2 regions of the Gryllotalpicola protaetiae genome follow, and region 2 is predicted to be linked to the other one. Evidence: predicted binding sites of a transcription regulator. Region 2 holds the regulator's gene; the other holds the start of a gene.
The links. Region 2 encodes LexA, which represses DNA repair genes until DNA is damaged. Its sites were predicted from a motif close to TCGAACANNTGTTCGA; they were not measured.
Positions count from the first base shown of each region.

Region 1: D7I44_RS05525 (HNH endonuclease signature motif containing protein) is a predicted target of LexA. The motif match lies at 1,272-1,287, and genes of this name have one in related genera.

Region 1 covers NZ_CP032624.1:1,104,513-1,107,918, reverse strand. Annotated here, with positions in the region: gene D7I44_RS05525 (HNH endonuclease signature motif containing protein) at 1-1,227, opposite strand, end outside; gene D7I44_RS05520 (ATP-dependent helicase) at 1,344-3,406, opposite strand, start outside.
Region 2 covers NZ_CP032624.1:2,900,677-2,904,082, reverse strand. Annotated here, with positions in the region: gene D7I44_RS14090 (histidinol-phosphate transaminase) at 1-345, opposite strand, end outside; gene D7I44_RS14085 (LysM peptidoglycan-binding domain-containing protein) at 385-741, opposite strand; gene lexA (transcriptional repressor LexA) at 1,078-1,689, shown strand; gene D7I44_RS14075 (methylenetetrahydrofolate reductase) at 1,696-2,667, opposite strand; gene hflX (GTPase HflX) at 2,664-3,406, opposite strand, start outside.

The DNA.
Region 1 (3,406 bases), 1.8 Mb from region 2:
TTCTGGTGTGCCGTTTGTCATGCGGATCTGCCAGGGGCCGGTGTCGATGTCGTGGTGGTGGAACCAGCACAGGTTGACGCCGTTGCCAATATCGGTGGCACCGCCGTCGCGGTAGCTGATGACGTGGTGGACTTCGCACCACTGGGCGGGCACCGAGCAGTCGGGGATCAAACAGGTGCCGCCGTCTCTGAGGGAGATCGCGCGCCGCTGCCGACGGGTGAACCCGCGCGTACTTCTGCCGAGGTTCAGGACGGCGCCCTGGTCGTCGAAGATCACGGCCTGGGTCCCGCCCGTGCACGCGGCCTGCACGGCCTCGCTCGCGGGGACGGGACCGGGGGTGCCGGCGTAGAACGCGAGCCCGGCACCGGACTCCAGTTCGCTCAGGGTGGTGGAGAGCCACACGGTGGGGTGGTCGCCGGCCATGTCGGGCATGTCGACCGAGCGGGCCGCGAGCGCGAACACGTCGCGGAGGTGGTCGGCGTCGGCCTGCCCGGCCGTGCGCGCATCACCCGGTGCGTCCTCCGCGACGGGCTGGAAGGTGACGGTCTTCTTCCCCTTCGGGTTCCGCAGCCCGTCGAGCACGGACTTGATCACGGAGGCGTGCCCGGTCGGCAGCCGCCCGGACACCCGTGCGGACCCGTCGATGACGGGGCTCATCCAGAAGAACCGCTCGGCCATAGCCTTCTTCGCCTGCTCCTGAACGACCTCGACCGTCAGGCCCGCAGCCGTCTCGGCCGCCTTCGCCCTCACCTCGTCGGCTCCAGTGCTCACCGCGAGCTCCACGAGCTCGGTCTGCGCGGCTTCGAGGTCACCCGCGTCGGCGGTGGATGCGGCTTTCTTCAGCTCCCCGCTGATCGCCGCGGCAGCCTCCCGGCCGATCCGCCCATCCAGCACCGCCGCCTCCACAGCCGGAAGCCCGGCAAGGTCGGCAGCCTCCGTGACGAGTCTCTGCGCCTCCCTCCCGGAGGACCCCGTCAGCCCCGACAAGGCGGCCGCCGCGGTCTTGAACCCCAACCGGCGCGCCAAAGAACCCGGATCATCGGCCGCAGAACGCCGGGCCATCTCAGCCGCCACAGCCAGCTTCACCGCACCGACCTGCCGCTGCGCGGCCTCCGCGTCCTCCACCAGCCGGATCAGCTGCCCGTCCGTCAGCACAGCAGGGTCCACCGGCAGCGCGCGGCCGAGACGCGTGAGCGTCTCACACGCTGCAGCACCGACCTTCGACATGCTCCGAGTCTACCAACCCGTCACCCACATTGGAAGCCAAACAATAGAACAGTTATTCACACCCCGGCGCGACACCACGAGTTTCACACAGCCACCGACACCGCGACCCGGACGAATCAGTACCTGAGCCGCAGCCCCCGCGGCGTCTCGCTGAACCCGGCTGCGGCAAGCGCCTCGCCGAGCGGGGTGCCGAGCACGAACCCGCCGTTGGCCGACTCGATCGCGAGCCGATCGGTGCCCCCGCGGCGCACGAGCTGCGCGACCGACGCAGCGGCCGCGCCGAGCACCGGCGCGTCCGAGCTGAACGCGAGCACCGTCTTCCCGCCCCGCTCGATGTACAGGACCAAGGCCCCATCGACGAGCGCGACGAGCGCGCCGGCCTTCCGCCCCGCACGATGGCCCGAGGAGCCATCGGCGGCCGCCGGCGGATCGGGCCAGGGCAACGCCGCGCCATACGGGTTCGCCGGGTCGGTCGCCGCCAGTGTCACCGCGGAAAGCAACGGATCGGCCGTGGCATCCGCCACGAACCCGCGCAGCCGGTCGACCGTCGGCGAGCTCGCGAACTGCGCTGCGCCGAGCGTCTCGATGAAGTACCCGCGTCGCACCTGACCGGCCTGCTCGAATTCGGCGAGCACGCGATATGCGAGCGCGAAGCCACCGGGCAGCCCCTCGCTCTGGACAGCGCCACGGGTCACCACGCCGTAGCGGTCGAGCAGGTTCTCGGCCGCAGCATGCGCGCGCAGCGTCGGGTCGGCGGTGCCGAGCGGCAACAATGACCAGCGCCCGGCGACGGTCGGCGGCCCCGTGCGGGTCGGCACATTCGGGCGAGCGATCGTCGACGACGCGAGCTGCATGCGCCCGCCCCGGAACATGCGCGTGCGCGGCGCCCGGGCCGGCCGCTTGTGCGCGGCGCGGCTACCGGTGAGCGCCCGCACCGGTGCGAGGGTGTCGTTGGTCACGAGGCCGGCCCACACGAGATCCCACAGGGCGGTCTCGAGCACGGTGTCGTCTTGCGAGCCGACCGCGTCGGACAGCTGCCGGAAGAAGAACCCGCCGCCCGCTCCGAGCGTCGTCAGGATCTCGCGCTGCAACTCGTCCGTCTCGAAATCCATCGGGGCTGCGAGCGTCAGCGGCGCGTTCTCCGCCAGGTGGAAGCTGAGCCACCCGTCGCGCCCCGGAATCGTGCCGGCGCCGGCCCAGATGACCTCGCCGCTCGCTGTCAGCTCGTCGAGCATAACGGGCGCGAAATCGGGCACGCGAGACGGCAGGATCAGCGACTCCCATGCGGATGCCGGCGCGCGCACCCCAGCCAGCTGCTCGATGACGGATGCCACCCCGTCGACGCCCTTCATCGAGAGCGTCCCGACGTGCTGCCACTCGGGAAGGAACCGCGCGTAGGCAGCCGGCTCGACCGGCTCGACCTCGTGCCGCAGCGCCGCGAGCGACAGTCGCCGCAGACGGCGCAGCACGTCGGCGTCGCACCACTCGGTACCGGTCGCGTGCGGCCGGAACTCGCCCTCGACGACGCGGCGCTCGTGCGACAGCCTGCGCAGCGTGTCGGTGACGACCGCGGTTCCGAGGCCGAAGCGCTCGGCCGCCTCGTCGGCGGCGAACGGCCCGTGCGTGCGCGCGTAGCGCCCGACGAGGTCGCCGAGCGGGTCGGCGACCGGCTCGATGAACGCCGTCGGCACCCCGATCGGCAGGGGCACCCCGATCGCGTCGCGCAACCGCGGGGCATCCTCGATGGCGGCTATGCGTTCGACCCCGGCGAGGGATACGCGCAGCGCGCGCTTCGCGACGACGAGATCCTCGATCGCAGTGGTCAGCTCCGCGGCATCCCCGGCGAATCGCTCGCCCAACTCGGGAACCGACAGCGGCCCGAGCACGCGCAGCAGATCGGCGACGCCTTCGAGCCCGCGCGCATGTCGCTCCTCCGGAAGGCGCTGCAGCTCGCCCTCGACGCGCGCGATCACGGTGGGGTCGAGCAGCTCGCGCAGCTCCGAGCGCCCGAGCAGCTGCCCGAGCAGCTCGGTGTCGACCGTCAGTGCGGCGGCCCGGCGCTCGGCGAGCGGCGAGTCGCCCTCGTACATGAACGCCGCGATGTACCCGAACAGCAGGTTCGACGCATACGGTGACGGCTTCTCGCTCATGGTCTCGACGAGCCGGATCTTCCGCTGCT
Region 2 (3,406 bases):
CGGGGCGAAACCGAGCACGGTGCGCCCAGGGCCGCCGAACGCCTGCAGCAGCTGCTGCAGGATTTCGTTCGACCCGTTCGCCGCCCAGAGGTTGTCGCGGCTCAGGCCGTGACCCAGATACCCGGCCAGCGCCTCACGGAGCTCGACGAACTCGCGATCGGGATAGCGGTTGGCGCCGGCGATCGCCTTCGCAAGGCGACCCAGCACATCGGCCTGCACGTCGTCGGGAATGGGGTGGGTGTTCTCGTTGACGTTCAGCTCGACCCGGACATGCTTCTGCGGCGCCCCATAGGGCTCGCGCCCACGCAGGTCATCGCGGATCGGCAGATCAGACAGAGACGTCACCCTTCCATCGTAGGCGCGGCGCCTCACGCACTCGCCCGCCTACTTGGCGTACTGCGGCGGGACCGCGAGCGTCTGACCGGGGGTGACCACCGAACCCTGCAGACCGTTCATGTCGACGAGTGCGTCGACGACGTCCCGCGGGTCGTCGTGTGGAGCGATCGCCTCAGCGATCTGCCACAGGGACTCACCAGGGGTGACCGTGACATGCTCGAGCGCTGCCGTCGAGGCCGGGGGCTCGCCACCCGCCGCGGCGAAGCCGGAATTGACACCGAACCAGAGTGCTGCGGCGACAAGCGGCGTAGCAGCGAGTGCAACCAGCACAACCCGGCCGCGGCGCGTGAGCCGCAGATGCGAGCGCGCGCCCGCGGCAGACAAGTGAACAGTGACGCTGCTCATCTCGGACCCTCTACCTTCGTCATCTGATTCGGAACGCATGTTCGATGTTTTCTGCATTTCCGAACCTATCTTCGATTTGGTCATTACGCAAGCCCCTGCCGATCAGCGAAGTTATCCACCGGTTTCGGCGACTCGCTCGAACAAATCGCCTACACAACGAGGGTTTGCCGCTAATCTGTGGCTCACTGGTCGAAATGCAACCAGGGACCACCGACATTGGGGATTCACGTGACCACAGATGCAGTCGCCAAAGACACTCCAGCCGGCAAAGACGCCGGCGTCCCTCCCAAGCGGCGCACGCGACGCCGCAAGAACCTCAGCGACAAGCAGCTCGCGATCCTGGACGTGATCAAGAAGTCGCTCGCGGCGCGTGGCTACCCGCCGAGCATGCGCGAGATCGGCGACGCCGTCGGGCTCGCCTCGCTGTCGAGCGTGACTCACCAGCTGAATCAGCTCGAGCTCTCGGGCTATCTGCGCCGTGACCCCAACAGACCGCGTGCGCTCGAGATCCTGATCGACCCGCCGTCGCCCACCGAGCAGACCGATGACTTCGAGGCGAAGGCGCCGGTCGGCGACGCGACGCTGGTGCCGCTGGTCGGCCGAATCGCCGCCGGGGTGCCGATCACGGCCGACCAGCAGGTGGAAGAGGTGTTCCCGCTTCCGCGGCGACTGGTGGGAAACGGCGATCTGTTCATGCTCAAGGTCGCAGGCGAATCGATGATCGACGCGGCGATCTGCGATGGCGACTGGGTGGTCGTGCGGCAGCAGCAGGACGCGATCAACGGCGACATCGTCGCGGCCATGCTCGAGGGCGAAGCCACGGTCAAGGTCTTCCGCCAGCGCGACGGCCACACCTGGCTCCTGCCGCGGAACTCGGCGTTCGAGCCGATCCTCGGCGACGAGGCCGTCGTGCTCGGAAAGGTCGTCGCGGTCCTTCGAGCGGTCTGACCCGGGTCAGGCCAGCGGCGCCCCGGCGAACTCGGTCGAGACGAGCCGCTCGTAGAGCCCCGCCTCGATGAGCCCAGCGCGGGCAAGCACCGCCAATGGCGTCTCATGCAGGTTGCGCGTGTAGAGGTGGATGCCCGGCGCGCCCCCGTCGACCAGCTGCTGCACCAGCTCGGCCGCGAAGTCGATTCCGATCTCGCGCTGACCCTCTGCGGTGGGTTCGGCGCCGAGCCTGCCGACGAGCTGCGTCGGCGCCTGCTCGCCGGCGAGCTCGCGGGCACGCACGACGCCAGAGGTGCTCACGACCGGCAGGATGCCCGGGATGATGGGAAACTCGACGCCGGCTGCCCTGGCTCGCTCCACCAGGCGGAAATAGTCGTCTGCGTGGAAGAAGAGCTGCGTCAGGGCCAGGTTCGCGCCCGCGGCCTGCTTCGCCAGCAGTGTGTCGATGTCCTGTTGAAACGACCGTGAAGACGGATGCCCGTTCACGAACGCCGCGACCGCGATGACGACGCGCTCTCGGCCCTCGCGATCCAGGGTGATTCCCGGGGTCCCAGGAAGACGCACCTCACGCCAAGGGGCGCGCTCATGCTGCACCGCCTGAATGAGCTGGACGAGTTCCGCCCCTGAGCGGATGTCGCCGGGGAACTCCTCAGCCGTCGAGCCGAGCGGCAGGTCGCCGCGCACTGCGAGGAAGCTGTGCACCCCGGCATCCATGAAGGTCCGCACGGTGTCATGGCTGGACTGCACGCTCGAGCCGACACACGTGAGGTGCGCCATGGTGCGCACCTCAGGGTGTCGGTCGATGACGTGTTTGAGGACGTCGAGTGATGCGTCCTGCGACGACCCGCCCGCTCCGTAGGTGACCGAGACGAACTCGGGCCCTGCGGCGACCAGCCTGGCGATGCGATCCGGCAGCTGCTGCGCCACCCGGTCGGAACGCGCAGGGTGCAGTTCGAACGAGAACGGCACCTGCCTCATGATCGCGGCGCCGCTTCGAGCCGATAGGGCTCGAACTGCGCAAGGCGCGTCGGGTCGATCAGTGCCGAGATGCGCGTGCCCGCCTCCGTGTACGCCTGGGAAGTGACCCTGCCGCGTTCGTGCAGCGCGGAGATCACCTCTCCATGGGCATAGGGCACCAGCAGCTCGATCGGAACCGAGCGATCGGGGATGAGATAGGCGATCCGAGCGAGCACCTCATCGATGCCCTCTCCCGTGCGGGCACTTGCGAACACGGCGCCGGGCACCAGGCCGCGCAGCACGAGACGGGCGTCGTCATCGATCAGGTCGGACTTGTTGAAGACCACGAGCTCGGGGATGTCGCGCGCGCCCACCTCGCCGATCACGTCGCGCACGGTCTGAAGCTGGCTCGCAGGGTCGGGGTGGGACCCGTCCACGACGTGGACGATCACGTCGGCATCCTGCACCTCCTCCAGCGTCGAGCGGAACGCCTCGACCAGCTGGTGCGGCAGATTGCGCACGAACCCGACCGTGTCGGCGAGTGTGTAGGGCCGGCCGTCGACGGTCTGCGAGCGGCGCACCGTCGAGTCGAGCGTCGCGAACAGCGCGTTCTCGACGAGCACACCCGCCCGCGTGATGCGGTTCAGCATGCTCGACTTGCCCGCGTTCGTGTAGCCGGCGATGGCCACAGACGGCACCTCGTTGCGGCGACGGTTCGCCCGCTTGGCGTCGCGCGCCGGCTTCATCTCCTTGATCTGCT